DNA from 2 places in the Bacillus sp. LQ16 genome. Region 1 is predicted to be linked to the other one. Evidence: riboswitches for the same ligand, from Rfam matches in the RefSeq annotation. Region 1 holds a riboswitch; the other holds the start of a gene.
The links. A riboswitch is a leader RNA that binds a small molecule or an ion and turns the genes downstream of it on or off. The one in region 1 is predicted to bind S-adenosylmethionine.
Positions count from the first base shown of each region.

Region 2: it holds a riboswitch for S-adenosylmethionine, as region 1 does, so the genes downstream of both, AC3EMB_RS01100 (peptide ABC transporter substrate-binding protein) here and metI (cystathionine gamma-synthase/O-acetylhomoserine thiolyase) in region 1, are expected to answer to the same signal.

Region 1 is NZ_CM173491.1:4,139,191-4,147,273, forward strand. It holds gene murG (undecaprenyldiphospho-muramoylpentapeptide beta-N-acetylglucosaminyltransferase) at 1-911, opposite strand, end outside; gene metH (methionine synthase) at 930-4,328, opposite strand; gene AC3EMB_RS20875 (bifunctional homocysteine S-methyltransferase/methylenetetrahydrofolate reductase) at 4,328-6,160, opposite strand; SAM riboswitch class I at 6,231-6,340, opposite strand; SAM riboswitch class I at 6,544-6,654, shown strand; gene metI (cystathionine gamma-synthase/O-acetylhomoserine thiolyase) at 6,749-7,861, shown strand; gene metC (cystathionine beta-lyase) at 7,858-8,083, shown strand, end outside.
Region 2 is NZ_CM173491.1:190,820-198,902, forward strand. It holds gene AC3EMB_RS01095 (peptide ABC transporter substrate-binding protein) at 1-54, opposite strand, end outside; gene AC3EMB_RS01100 (peptide ABC transporter substrate-binding protein) at 459-2,099, opposite strand; SAM riboswitch class I at 2,232-2,336, opposite strand; gene AC3EMB_RS01105 (aldo/keto reductase) at 2,489-3,322, opposite strand; gene proC (pyrroline-5-carboxylate reductase) at 3,324-4,127, opposite strand; gene pnuC (nicotinamide riboside transporter PnuC) at 4,314-4,964, shown strand; gene AC3EMB_RS01120 (GRP family sugar transporter) at 5,032-5,883, opposite strand; gene modB (molybdate ABC transporter permease subunit) at 6,184-6,858, opposite strand; gene modA (molybdate ABC transporter substrate-binding protein) at 6,864-7,670, opposite strand; gene AC3EMB_RS01135 (substrate-binding domain-containing protein) at 7,831-8,083, shown strand, end outside.

The DNA.
Region 1 (8,083 bases):
ACGGAGGCATACCCTTGCCTTTCAAAGGACTCTGCATTTAATATTTGATCTCCACGGCTTGCAAATTTCGATAATGGAATTAAAACCATCGGCTTTTGTAATGTTAAAAATTCAAAAATTGCGTTGGAGCCCGCGCGTGAAATAACAAAATCTGTTACCGCTAATATATCTGGCAGTTCTCCATGTACATATTCAAATTGTCTATATCCTTCTTTATTTTGTAAACTTTCATCAAGGTTACCTTTTCCGCAAAGGTGAACAATTTGATACTTTTTAAGAAGTTCTGGTAATGCTTCTCGAGCCGTATCATTAATTTTTTTCGCGCCCAAGCTACCTCCCATAATCGTAATAACTGGCTTTTTACGTGAAAAACCTAAAAATGCTAAACCTGTTTCACGATTTCCCTTCAGCACTTCTTCACGTACAGGAGATCCCGTATATATTACTTTTTCTCTCGGTAAATGTTTCGCCGCTTCTTCAAATGTAACAAATATTTTCGAAGCAAAACGAAGCGCAATTTTATTTGCTAGTCCTGGCGTCATATCAGATTCATGTAATAAAACTGGTACTCTATTTAGCCATCCTCCAATTACGACTGGTACGGATACGAAACCGCCTTTTGAAAAAATCACATCTGGTTTTAGTTTTCGAATCCTTACATACGCATCCATAACCCCCTTCATTACAAGAAAAGGATCTTTTATATTTTTTAAATCAAAATAACGACGTAGCTTTCCACTCGAAATACTATAGTAGGGAATGCCTTCCTTTTCTATAATCGTTTTCTCAATACCTTGATGAGAACCAATGTAAGAGATATCCCAGTTGTCTTCTTGTAAATATGGGATAATGGCTAAATTAGGTGTTACATGTCCTGCCGAACCGCCACCTGTAAAGACTATTTTCTTCATACGTCTCCCCCTTCTAGACTATAATACACTAAAATATCTTGCCTCAGGGTGAGAAAATACCATAGCCGTTACGGACGCTTCTGGCTCCATCATGAATCCTTCTGTTAATGAAATACCTATTTCCTCTGGATGAATTAAGCGAAATAGCTTTTCTTGATCTGCAAGTTCTGGACACGCCGGATAACCAAATGACACGCGTATTCCTCTATATTTCGTACGGAAACGTTCTTCCATCGTCAGTTCAGGTGAGTCTGGAATGCCCCAGCGGTCACGAATGAGCATATGTGTTTTTTCAGCAAGTCCTTCTGCTAATTCAAGCGCTAACGATTGAATGGCATGACTACGTAAGTAATCACCTTTCGCCTTCCACTCTTCAGCAATGTCCCGAACTCCTTCCCCAACCGTAACAGATAAGAAAGCAACATAGTCCATCTCATCTCCAATTGGGCGCAAATAATCGCCTAAAGTACGATAGGGAGCCTTTCCTTGTCTAGGGAATGTGAAACGCTCTATAACACGCGTATGATCTTCTGGATCATATATTACAATGTTTTGTCCGTCGCTTTGCGCTGGGAAAAATTGATACACTGCTTTCGGCTTTAACCAAGATTGTCCTTCCTGCAATAATTCATCTATTAAATCATTTAATTCATGTGCTCTCTTATCTCCCTCTTTCAAAAGCTTCTTCACATTTCCTTTTAATCCAAGGTGATGCCCAAGTAGCATTTGTCTATTTAAAAATGGAGCGAGATGAAGAGCCGGAATATCACGTAATACAATTCGTTTTGTTGAATCAGGCACCATAACCTCAGCCTTCGGTAATGGCTCAATTACTGCTGGAATTTCTACTTTCTTCTCCTCTTTTTTTACGATATGAAGATGACGTTCTTTTTTATCCTGTTTCATCTTCTCACGCTCTTCTTCTTTTTGAAGCTTATTAATAATATCGAGCCCCGTCATCGCATCACTCGCATAACAAACGAGCCCTTTATATGATGGTGAAATCCGATTATCTGTAAACTTTCTCGTTAACGCTGCACCACCTACAACAATGGGAACATCAATATTTGCTGCTTTTAAATCTTCAGCAGTCGTTACCATTTGTTGCGCTGATTTTACTAATAAACCTGAAAGGCCTATAATGTCCGGCTTCTTTTCTTGTACTTCTTGAACAATTCGATCCGAACGTACATTAATTCCTAAATTAATAATCTCATATCCGTTATTCGCTAAAATAATTTCAACGAGATTTTTCCCAATATCATGCACATCACCTTTTACAGTTGCTAATAATACTTTCCCTTTTTTTGCACTATCGCTAGATTCCATATGTGGCTCTAAATAACTTACAGCAGCTTTCATACTTTCGGCACTTTGCAATACTTCAGCAACAATAAGTTCATTATTATTAAATAGTCGTCCTACCTCATCCATCCCTGTCATAAGCGGACCGTTAATAATATCAAGAGGTTTTCTTCCTTCTTCAAGTGCAAGACTTAAATCCTCGTGTAATCCTTGTTTCGTACCTTCTACAATATAATTTGCTAGTCGTTCATCTAGCGTTAACGTTTCTTGCACAACGACATCTTTCTTTTTAGCGACTCGGTAAAAGTTTGTAAATTCTTCTAACGTCTCTTTCGTCGTTTCAAACAGTAATGCATCTGCAAGGTGTTTTTCTTCCTCTGGAATCGACGCATAGCGTTCTAATTTTTCCGTATTAACAATCGCGTAATCTAATCCAGCCTTCGTAGCATGATATAAAAAGACGGAATTCAATACTTCACGTCCAGCCGGTGGTAAACCAAATGATATGTTACTTACACCTAAAATCGTTAAACACTCTGGTAACGCTTCTTTAATAAGGCGAATGCCCTCTATAGTCGCTGCCGCTGAACCAATATATTCTTCATCACCTGTCCCTACTGGAAACACAAGTGCATCAAAAATAATATCTGACGGGCGTATCCCATATTTCGTCGTTAATAATTCGTAACTTCTTTTTGCAATTTCTAATTTTCTTTCAGCACTTACTGCCATACCATCTTCATCGATTGTACCAACTACAATTGCAGCACCATACTTACGAAGAAGCGGTGTTACCTTTTCAAAACGCTCTTCTCCATCTTCTAAATTAATAGAGTTGATAACAGCTTTTCCTTGAATATAAGTAAGTGCTCTTGCCATAACATTTTCATCCGTTGAATCAATCATAATCGGTACTTTTAACACTTTCGTAACTTCTGTCAAAAATTTCTCCATATCTTCTATTTCATCACGATCAGGATCTGCCATACAAATATCAATAATATGAGCATTTTTCTTCACTTGCGCTCTTGCCACTTCAGCAGCCTCTTCAAATTTCCCTTCTGCTACTAATCGTTTAAATTTACGTGATCCAATAACATTCGTTCTTTCACCTACAAATAACGGTCTCATAGACTCATCATATTGCAGTGCCTCTAATCCACTAATTCCATGTCCTTCTCTCTCATGATGGTCACGAGGCTTAAGAGATGCTAGTGCTTCTTTCATTGCTTTTATATGTTCTGGTGTCGTGCCACAACAACCACCGATAATATTAACCCATCCTTCTTCAGCAAATCGCTTCACCTTTTCAGCGAGAGAAGATGGAGACTCATGGTAATGTCCATCTTCATCAGGAAGACCTGCATTTGGATAACAAGAAATGTAACACTCCGATAAATCAGATAGTGAACGAATATGGTCCCTCATAAACTCCGGACCAGTCGCACAATTTAACCCAACAGATAATGGTTTCATATGTTCTACTGATAAATAAAAAGCTTCAATTGTTTGCCCAGCCAGAGTCGTTCCCATTGGCTCAATCGTTCCTGAAATCATAATAGGAACCGTTTTTTTCAGTTCTTCAAAAGCAGCTTGAATTCCAATATAAGCTGCTTTCACGTTACGCATATCTTGACTCGTCTCAACGAGTAATACATCAACTTCTCCTTTTAATAATCCTCGTGCCTGCCTTGTATAAGCCTCAATCAATTCTTCAAAAGTCACACCACCAGTAACACTAATTGCTTTCGTTGTTGGTCCCATCGCTCCCGCAACATATACTTCCTTACCGCTTTCTTTAACAGCTTGCTTCGCCAAAAGTGCTGCCTTTTCATTTAGTTCTTCATCTAAATGAGACAGCTCATAATCACTTAGTACAATATTCGTTGCCCCAAATGTATTTGTTTCAATAATATCCGCTCCAGCTTCAATATAAGCTTTATGAATCTTTAAAATAACGTCTGGTCTTGTTTCTACTAAATATTCATTACAGCCCTCGTACTCTTCTCCTCCGAAATCTTCAGCAGTTAAATCCTCTTGCTGAATCATTGTTCCCATTGCACCATCTAATATTAAAATGCTATTTTGTAATTTTTCTTCTATACACTTCATCAATTAATACCTTCTTTCACTTCTTGCTTTTCTCTTACATATTTAACAAGATGTTCTGTAATTTCATATTTTAAAAATGGTGTAATAAGATAAATACCATTAAAATATTTCATCGCTGCGTCGATCAATTCTTGCGAAATGCGAATCCCTTCCTCAATTGCCGCCTCTTTCGTTTCGTGTCCATCCATTCTCTCTCTTATTTCTTCTGGAAGAGTAATACCCGGTACCTCAAAATGAAGAAAATCTGCATTCCGCTTACTTACTAACGGCATAATTCCAATAAAAATAGGTTGTTCCAAATGCTTTGTCGCTTCATACACTTCTTCAATTAACGCGATATCGTAAATTGGCTGAGTTAAAAAATATTCCGCTCCAGCATCTATTTTTCGTTCCATTCGCTTAACCGCTGCTTTTAAGTGCCTCACGTGAGGATTAAATGCGCCGCCTACAGAAAACCTTGTCGCCGGTCCAATTGATTTCCCTAAAATTGAACGTCCATCGTTCATTTCTTTAATCATTTTAATGAGCTCAATAGAGGACAAATCGTATACAGAAGTTGCACCAGGAAAATCACCAACGCGCGCTGGATCACCAGTTAAAGCTAACACTTCTTCCATCCCTAACGCCGATAAACCTAACAAATGAGATTGTAGTCCAATGACGTTATGATCCCTACACGTTAAATGTGTCAATACCGGGATATCATGCTTCGTTAATAACGCACCCATTGCCATATTAGAAATACGAGGCGATGCTAATGAATTATCTGCTAGAGTAATAGCATCTGCTCCCGCTCTTTTTAAAGCTCTTGCTCCTTCAAAAAACCGCTGTGTATCTAACGTTTTCGGTGGATCTAATTCCACTACAACTGTCGTTTGTTTTTTCGCTTTCTCTGCTAGAGTGACGTGAGCCTTCGAACGTTTCTCATGCGTATGAACAACTTTCGGCCTTTGAATGGTGTCTTTTTCTATTACAGGTGTAACATTCGCAACAGCGTGCTTCATACTTTGAATATGTTCTGGAGTCGTACCACAACAACCACCTAATAACCGAATACCTTGCTCAATAAATCTCGGCGTCATCGCCTCAAAATAAGCTGGGCTTCCCTCATATACGTAACGTCCCTCCACATAATTCGGGAGACCTGCATTTGGGTATGCTGATAAATAGCCATTTTGCGGAATCGATATCATTTTGAAAGCCTCCGTCATATGAAGCGGCCCTAGTTGACAATTTAATCCAACAACATTTGCACCGTAATCTATAAGTTGCTTTAATATTTCATTGACATCATTTCCATTTTGAGTCGTACCTGCTTCATGTAACGCTAATTGAGCAACAATTGGAATGTTCGTTTGCTTACGCAATACTTTAACAGCATGAAGTAATTCAAATTCATCGTAAAAAGTTTCTAATAGTAATCCATCAACCTGTTCTTCTAGTAAAGCCCCTGCCTGTTCAAGTAGCATAAACTCCCTTTCCATATCAGTCGTTGTAACGGCTCCGATATGTTTCATACCACCAATTGTTCCTAAAATTGCATTTTTATCTGTAACAGATGCTTTCGCCAGTTTTACTGCCGCTCTATTAATTTCTGTAACTTGATTTTCTAAGCCGTACATACGTAATTTCGCCTCATTTGCTCCATACGTATTCGTTTGAATTACATCTGCTCCAGCAGCTACATATTGTTTATGGATCGATATAATTAAGTCTGGATCAGATACATTCAATTCTTCAAAGCTACTTTGCAAGCCATGTGAATGCAATAACGTTCCAACCGCACCATCACCTATTACAATTCCTTTTGATAATAAATCTAGTAATTTCACGAATCTCCCTCATTTCTATCAATATAAAAACCCCCTCTTCACTTTGAAGAGGGGGACATAATCGTTCCTCCTCTTATTATGCAAAACATTCGTTTTGCAGGTATTAGCACCGTTTCAAACATTTCGTTTGAAGGTTGCCGGGTTTCACAGGGCCTTTCCCTCCACCGCTCTCAATAAGAGTTGTCTTTATTATTTTATTTATGTAGCTAAAAGGAAATGCGTTCCCCTTTTAACAATGTTTGTTAATTTTTTAATAAATTTAGCATGCACAAAAGTAAAAGTCAATGACACTTGCGGAAAAATAAAAATTTTTCAAAATAAAGTTGCAATTCAATTATCTTTTGTTGTAAAGTTAAAAACATAATAAAAATTTCATACGAACATTCTTATCTAGAGAGGTAGAGGGACTGGCCCTGTGACGCCTCAGCAACCATTAACATTTTGTTAATAAGGTGCTAATTCCAGCAAATTGTGAAAGATTTGACAGATGAGAAGAAGACTCTATTCAAACCGAAAGCCTTCTTCTTAGAAGGCTTTTTTTATTTTATATTCACTTAATGTTTCAATTTAAAAAGGAGGAATTTTCACATGTCAACAATCGAAACAAAACTAGCACAAATCGGCAATCGCAGTGAAACTACAACTGGAACGGTTAATCCACCAGTTTATTTCTCAACCGCTTATCGTCATGAAGGAATTGGTAAATCTACTGGCTTTGACTATTCACGAACTGGCAATCCAACTCGAGGTCTTTTAGAACAGGCAATCGCAGACTTAGAATATGGCGAACAAGGTTATGCCTGTAGTTCAGGGATGGCGGCTGTTCTCCTCGTCCTTTCTCTATTCCGCTCTGGAGACGAACTTATTGTATCTGAAGATTTATACGGTGGAACGTATCGATTATTTTCTGAACATGAAAAAAAGTGGAATGTTCGATGTAGATACGTAAATACACAGTCTATTAAACAAATTGAGCAAGCTATCACAACTGAAACGAAGGCTATTTTCATAGAAACTCCAACTAATCCATTAATGCAAGTTACTGATATTGCTGCTGTCGCAACTGTAGCGAAAAGGCACGGACTACTTCTTATTGTAGACAACACATTCTACACACCTTATATACAGCAACCATTAACAGAAGGTGCTGACATTGTACTTCACAGCGCAACGAAATATTTAGGGGGACATAACGATGTACTAAGCGGACTTGTCGTTGCAAAAGGAAAGGAACTTTGTGAAGAAATCGCTCATTATCATAATGCATCAGGTGCAGTTTTAAGCCCATTTGACTCATGGTTATTAATTCGCGGTATGAAAACGTTAGCGCTTCGCATGAGACAGCATGAAGAAAATGCGAAAGCAGTTGTTGCATATTTAAATGATGAAGACGGGGTGACAGATGTATTTTATCCTGGAAGAGGCGGCATGATTTCATTTCGCCTTAAAGATGAAGCTTGGATTAATCCATTCTTACAATCTTTATCCTTAATTACATTTGCCGAAAGTCTTGGTGGTGTAGAAAGTTTAATGACTTATCCAGCAACGCAAACACATGCTGATATTCCTGAAGAAATTAGAACAGCAAACGGTGTATGTAATCGTCTTCTTCGATTCTCCGTTGGCATTGAAAATAGTAACGATTTAATTCAAGACTTAAAGCAAGCCATTAAACTTGTAAAAGAAGGTGTAAGAATATGAGTTATTCTATAGATACACTCTTACTACACAACCAATATAAACATGACTCGCAAACAGGAGCTGTGAACGTTCCTATCTATAACACATCAACTTTTCACCAGTTTGATGTAGATACGTTCGGAAAATATGACTATAGCAGGTCAGGAAATCCAACTCGTGAAGCTCTTGAAGATATCATTGCTTTATTAGAAGGTGGAACAAAGGGATTCGCCTTTGCATCAG
Region 2 (8,083 bases), 1.4 Mb from region 1:
TAATAGACTTGCCCCTAAAACAGATGCAACAACAGGTACAACTTTTTTCTTCATTGTTCGTTCCTCCCTAAATGTGTTGTTCGTAACGTCATAATGTCCATGTCTTGAAGTGGCTATAGAAGGAGATGGAACCTATTATAAATATTTGTTTATAGGTAATCAGGTGTTCTATATGTATATACATGTCGAGCTATAATCTATCGTTATATGTTTCAACTTAGTAGACATTATATTTTGATGGTGAAATATTTTGTTTCTTTGATTATTTAGAATATTAACACTGGAAAGAACTATATGTCAATAATAAAAATAGAATGTTAATTTCTTGGAATAATATATTAAAAAAGTAGATTCTCTTGTGTGAGAGAACCTACTTTTAATATATTTTGCTAAAAAAACAATTGATGTGGGCTAATAATAAGTGGGGATGAAGAACCCCCACTTATTACGGTTTTACTTTATTTTTCAATTTTTGCCCACTTGAAGTTTAATTGACCCGCAAAGTCTACTTGCACAATTCCTTTCACATAAGAACGTTCTAAATAAGATTCGCCTTTTTGGTAAAGAGGAGCGATAACAGAGTCTTTAAATAATATTTTCTCGGATTCTAGTAATGCTTCCCAGCGAGCTTTTTCATCACCAGCTAAAGTTGTTTTCACTTTTGCTATTGTTTCATCGAATTCCTTATTAGAGTAATGATCTAAGTTATAAGGGTTATTCGTTGTAAATAGCTCAAGGAATGTAATTGGATCCGCAAAGTCAGGGCTCCAGCCGTCAATTCCGATTTCGTAGTCACCTTTTAATAAAAGCGAAACTTGTTGCTTACGCGGTTGCGGTTTTATATTTACTGTTAATCCATCTAGATTCTTTTCTAGTTGCCCTTTTAAGAATTCACCAGTTTTCTTATCAAGGTCAGCATCACTCGTTAATAATTCTAATGTTATCTTTTCAGAACCAAGCTCTTGTTTAGCTTTTTTCCATAATTCTTGTGCAGATTTTGTATCAACTTTTGTTAAATCGCCGTTTGCAGTACGGAAGTCTTTTCCTTCAGGTCCTTTTGCAAAGTTTTTTGGAACGAGACCAAATGTTGGTGTAGAGCCATCATTTAATAACGTATTTACAAAGGATTTTCTATCAATTGTTTGATCGATTGCTTGGCGTGCAGAAACGTTTTGAAGTACTTTGTTTTGTTGATTCATGCGTAAAAATTGTACGCCTACATTTGGACGTTCTTTAAAGTTAGCATCTTTTTTATATTTATCAACGAAGTCAGATGTTAGTTTTATACGATCTAATTGTTTTGACTCGAATAAATTTACTTCTGTTGATTTTTCTTTTACGACGTTAAAATTGATTTCTTCTAGTTTGACAGTATCTTTATCCCAATAGGTAGGGTTCTTCTTAAATTTAAAGCTTTGTTCGTGCTTCCAATCGCTTAGTGTAAAAGCTCCATTGTACAAGATTGTATTATCTTCTAAAGCGTACTTATCACCTTGTGCTTTAAAGAATTCCTCGTTAATTGGTAGAAATGTTGGGAACGCTGTTAAGCTAATAAAATACGGAACAGGACGCTCCAATTCTACCTCAAACGTATGGTCATCAACTGCTTTTACACCAAGTTGGTCGGCTGGAAGTTCTTTGTTGTTAATTTTTGTTGCATTTTTAATATCAAAGAATAGAAATGCATATTCAGAGGCTGTTGCTGGATCTACGGCACGTTGCCAAGCGAACACAAAATCTTTCGCTGTAACAGGAGTGCCGTTTGACCATTTTGAATCTCGCAAATGGAATGTGTATTTCGTTTTATCGCCACTTACTTCATGAGATTTTGCAACACCAGGAACAGGTTTGTTACCTTCACCAAGATTATACAAACCTTCAAATACGTTTCTCATTACTTGACCAGAATCAGTATCTGTAGCACGGGCCGTATCCATTGTTCGTATTTCAGTAGGTGAAGATAAGTTTAAAACCTGTTTGCTAGGTGCCTCGTCTTTTGCATTTGCTCCGCTTGCTTCGTTTTTATAACTACCGCAACCAGTTAATAAAATACTTACTCCTACAACTGATGCAATACCGGGTACAAACTTCTTTTTCATTTGATTTTCCTCCTAAATAATTAAGTTTGGATGATGATGAGGGAAATGAAAAATAAAAAATCCCTCTTTTCATATTGAGAAAGAGGGATTTTTACGTACAAGTTATGCACCCGTATATAAACGAAGTCCCTCATTCTATCTTTCAAGCATAAAGCTTGCAGGAAGTGGCACAGTATTCAAAATGAACCTGCTGCCGAGGTTTCAAAGGGCCAGTCCCTCCACCTCTCTTGATACAATGAGTAAACGAATGAATTTTATTAATTTTTGTGTTTCTTTGATAATTGAAAATCTTACACCTTGAATAATGAAGTGTCAACCAAATGGAATATAGTTTAAATTTTCAGTTTTCTTAAACAGAAAAACCACTGCATATGGCAGTGGTTTTTCTACTAGAAGTTAAAGTTATCTGGATCTGGACCAACGCGACGATCTTCATTTAAAGCTTGAATTGCTTTCATATCATCAGCACTTAATTCAAAGTCGAAGATGTTTGCATTTTCAATAATGCGATGTTCTTTAATTGATTTAGGGATTGTTACAACTTCGTTTTGTAAATCCCAGCGTAAAATAATTTGCGCAGTTGATTTATTATATTTTGTCGCAATTTCTTGTAACGTTGGATTATCTAGTAGTTGTCCTTGCATTAATGGTGACCAAGCTTCAAGCTGGATATTATGTTCTTTACAGAATGCATGTAGCTCTTCTTGTGCTAAACGTGGGTGATATTCCACTTGGTTGACCATTGGCTTAATTTCAGCAATTTCAAATACGTCTTGTAAGTGGTGAATGTGGAAATTACTCACACCGATAGCGCGAACACGGCCATCTTTATAAAGTTTTTCTAATGCTTTCCATGATTCAGTATATTTCCCTTTTACAGGCCAATGTACTAAATATAAATCTAAATATTCTAGACCTAATTTCTCTAATGTAGTTTCAAATGCTTGAAGTGTTGTTTCATATCCTTGATCGCTATTCCATACTTTTGAGGTAATAAATAATTCTTCACGTGAAACACCGGATTCACGAATCGCTTGTCCAACGCCTTCTTCATTTTGATAGATTGCTGCAGTATCGATGCTGCGGTAGCCATTTTTAATTGCTGCTTTTACAGAATCAATTACTTCTGAACCATCTTCTACTTTAAAAACACCTAAACCAAACCAAGGCATTTTTACACCGTTATGTAATGTTGTATAATCTTTTAAACTTGTTAAAATCATATTATTTCCCCCTAGCTTTTTTGTTTGTTGCTTCTACTGCTTTTTGAATTGCCTCTGAAAAATTATATTCGTATAAAGTTTTGAGACCCTCAGCTGTGGAACCACCTGGCGTTGTTACTTGTTCGCGAAGGTTAGCTGGATTTTGCGTTTGTTCAAGCATAGAAGCAGAGCCAGAAATCATTTGAATGACAAGATGTTTTGCGGTTTCTTCATCGACTCCATAACTTTTTGTTGCTTCAATTAAGCTTTCAGCAAAGTAATAAAGGAAGGCTGGTGCACTTCCAGTAACTGCAGTAAGCTGATGAACTTCTTCCTCAGTACAAAGTTGCGAAGTACCAATACCTCTTAAAAGCAGTTGCAGGGTTTCTTGATGCATCTCGGCTACTGATTGTCCTATTGTATATAAGGAGATAGACTTTCCAATTTCAGCAGCTGTATTAGGCATAATCCAAGCAACAGGTGTGCCTTTTGGGAGTCTAGCTTCTAAATAAGATGGTCCAATGCCAGCTGCTACTGTTACGACAAGTTGATTTGATATTAACGGAGATAGCTCAGCTAATAATTCTTCATGAGCAGAAGGTGGCATTGCTAAAACAACCGTATCGACAGATGTAATATGCTGCTTCCAATCCGTTGTAATAGACACATTATATCGCCTTTGTAATTGTTCTAACTTTTCTACGTTGCTTCGGTTAGAGATGATAATTTCTTCGATGTATTCTTTGCTTGTTTTAAGTAATCCGGAAAATATAGCTTCTGCCATACGACCAGCACCAATAAATAAAATTCGATGTTTGTTAGGCATATCCTTTATTCCTTTCTAGTAGAGATATGTTATAAAAACGATATCATCTTTAAGAGAATTTTGTAAAAAGAAAAGACTTACCGTAGATGGAATGGATAATGAGAAGGAGGAAATTCATGGTAAAGGAAAGGGCTATTCCTTATACTGGTGATAGGGAATTTATTACACATCTGGGGAGAGATAAATATGGTTAGAAGTCCACTTTTTTTACTTGTTTCTAGTATTATTTGTGTATTAGTTGGATTGTATATTCAATCGAGTTATATTGAAATTTTCGCATCAATTATGGGAATCATTAATGTTTGGTTATTAGCGAGAGAAAAAGTATCCAATTTTTTATTTGGCATGATTACTGTTGCGGTATTTCTATACATTTTTATTACACAAGGTTTATATGCAATGGCAGTATTAGCCGCTTTTCAATTTATATTTAATGTATATGGTTGGTATTATTGGATTGCACAAAGTGGGGAGGGAGAAGTAAAAGCAACAGTTCGTTTAGATTTGAAAGGGTGGACTTTTTATATAAGTTTTATTTTAGTTGCTTGGATTGGTTGGGGTTATTATCAAGTCCGTTATTTAGAGTCAACAAGTCCATATTTAGACGCTTTAAATGCCGTATTGGGACTAGTGGCTCAATTTATGTTAAGTCGAAAAATATTAGAAAACTGGCATTTATGGATTTTATATAACGTAGTTAGCATTGTAATTTATATTTCTACTGGTTTATACGTCATGCTAATATTAGCTATTATTAATCTCTTTATATGTGTAGCTGGTTTGCTAGAGTGGAAGAGCAATTATAAGGGGCAAGAACATACAAATAATTATATCTAGAAAATAATTAGAATTAAAAAACCCCTGAAGTACATATGCTTCAGGGGTTTACTAATAGAATATAAGATTATGCTTTTGTCATACCAAGTAATACAGCGCCGCCGATAATTAAAACACTACCTAGTGCAATAAAGATCAATTGACGTTTTGTTTTCTTTTCACCTAAGAATACAATCGCACCGAATGTTGAGATAACGATTCCAGTTTGAGATAATGGGAAGCTTGTTGCTACTCCAACACGTGGTAATGAAAGAAGTAAGAATAAGTTTCCAGTTCCCCATAGTAAACCAGATAAAGCATTACGGATTGCATATTTGTTAAATGGTTTATGTTTAGATGTCAGTACAACCGCACCAACAAACATACCAACTGCTTGTGGTAAAATAGCAGACCAACCATCGATATTATACCAACGAATAATAATTACATATACAAGATAGCCGAAAGTAGAAACAATTAAAGTAAGAAGTCCTTTTTTCAATTGTCCTGGTGGCTGAGCATTTTCTTTATCATCTAGTGATGTGAATACAACACCAACTACGATTAATAGGATTGCAATCGTTCCCAGAATAATCGTTGTAGTAGTAGTCCACTCACGGAAAGCGATAACCCCAAAGATAGAAGTTGCAACAAGTTGCATACCAGTAGAAATTGTTACGGTAGTTGAAACACCTAGTTTTTCAACTGTTTTTAATTGGTTTACTTGTCCTAAAGCCCAGAATAAACCTGAAATAAACCCAACAATTAAGACTGTCATTGTTAAAGCTGGTTGAGTAAATACATACATAATTGTTGCGAAGAATAGAGCACCGATTGTCATACCTACCGTTTGGCTATATGCACCACCGCCCATTTTTACGCTTACTAATAAGATGTTTCCCCATGCAATTGCAGGAAGAAGCGCTAATAAAATGTCCATTACAAAACTCCCTTCGGTTTGCTATACCAATATAGTTACATATCGTTCTAACGATCGGTAATGCCCCACTAATAGAGTAGAAGATTACCGATCGCTAAAACAGGATGAAGAATTCACGATATAAATGCGTTTTCATTTCTTCATTTTTTGAAACACCTCCATATAATAACAGGAAATTGCCTATTTTAGAAAGTGAATTCAAATAAAATGTATATTTAAATAAGAGGTAAAATTCAGTTATTTCCCGGTGGTATATTTTATTTCCTAAGAAATAAAGAAGCAGCTTCCAAAAAAGCTGCTTTAAGGGTTAGTAATTCTTTTGTTAATAAGCTGAATACATAGCAGAAATAGGAGTGACATACTAATAGTGATAACCACAAGTGTCCAGGCGAGTTGCATATTACTTGCGTCAATGGCCATGTAAATTGCAGTCGGGATTGTCTGTGTTTTACCAGGGATATTCCCGGCAAACATGAGTGTAGCACCAAACTCACCGAGCGCGCGGACAAAGCTCAAAATCATCCCGCTTAGTAATGCAGGAAATGCGAGCGGAAGTGTAACGTGCAGAAAAACTTGATATTCACTTGCGCCAAGGTCACGAGCACTTTCTTCAATTTGTACATTTGCGATAGAAAATCCCGTTTTCGCTGATTGGTACATAAGTGGAAATGCAACAACTGTAGAAGCGATGATCGCAGCGGTAGATGTGAACATAATAGACTGCTGAAATAATGATTCAACCCACCTTCCGATCGGGCTGTTGTTTCCAAAGATGATAATGAGAAAGAAGCCGATAACAGTTGGTGGAAGTACCATTGGTAATAAAAATATGGTTTCTAATAGTACTTTATATCGCCATGAGGAGCGAGCTAGTGCTCGTCCGACAATCGTCCCTAAAATTGTAACGAGAATAGTGGCACACGCAGCTACTCTTAAAGATAGAAAGACAGGCGATATAATAGCATCAATGCTCATAGTAATTACGACAGGACTGTAAATCCATATTTCTTAAAGGTAGATTGTGCATCTTTTGACTGCAAATACTCATAAAATGAATTCGCCTCTTTCTTATGTTTAGATTCTTTTATAACACCTAAAGGATAGTGGATTGGCTCATGAGAAGTAGCTGCTGCTGCCTCACCAATCTTTACTTTATCTGAAATGAGAGCATCTGTTTTGTATACGATACCAGCATCGACATTCCCTGTTTCTACATATGTTAACACTTGGCGAACATCTTTTGTAAATACGACTTTATTTTGAACATCATTCCAAAGGTTTTCGTGTGTTAGAGAGGCCTTTGCATATTTGCCAGCAGGTACAGATTCAGGTGTACCAAGTGCGATTTTTTTGATTTTCTCATCTTTTAAATCTTGAAATTTTGTAAGAGAACTATCTTTAGGGATGACTAGAACTAGTTCATTTCCAAGAAGATTTTTCCCTTCTTTTTCATTAATGAATCCTTTTTTTACAAGGATTTGGAATTTATCTTCTGCAGCAGAGAAGAATAAATCAGCAGGTGCACCTTGTTCAATTTGTTGTTGAAGTGCTCCAGAAGCACCGAAGTTAAAAGAAAGTTTAATATTTGGTTCTTTTTCTTTATATTGTTTTTCAATTTCTTTTAATGCATCTTGTAAGCTTGCAGCAGCTGAGATAGTAAGTTCAACTGCTTTTCCTTCTTTAGCAGTTGATTTCTCTTTCTTATCTCCGTTTATACATGCAACACTAAATATAAGAAGAAAAGAAAGTATAAGTGCCCCAATCGAACGTAATGTAAATTTATTCATAAAAAAATCCCCTTTCGTTTTGACACATCTAATTATAACTAAATATAACTAAATATAACTAGTTATAATTGAATATAATTTGAACATATATCTATTTTTAAAAAATAGGAGAAATATTCTTTTCTTTGTTACAATGAAAGAAGAAAGTGAGGAATCGTCTATGGATCATCATTCCTACACAACGGAAGAAGTAGCAAAGCGATTAAAAGTATCAAAATTAACTGTATACGACTTAATTAAAAAAGGAGAACTTCCTTCTTATAGAGTTGGTAGACAGATGCGCATTGATGCAGCAGATTTAGATCAATATATAAAACAAATGAAAACAGGAAAGGTACAAGTTACTCCTGTAAAAAACGATGGTAGTAGTATCTTGAACACGTGTATTATTAGTGGTCAAGAACTAACGTTAG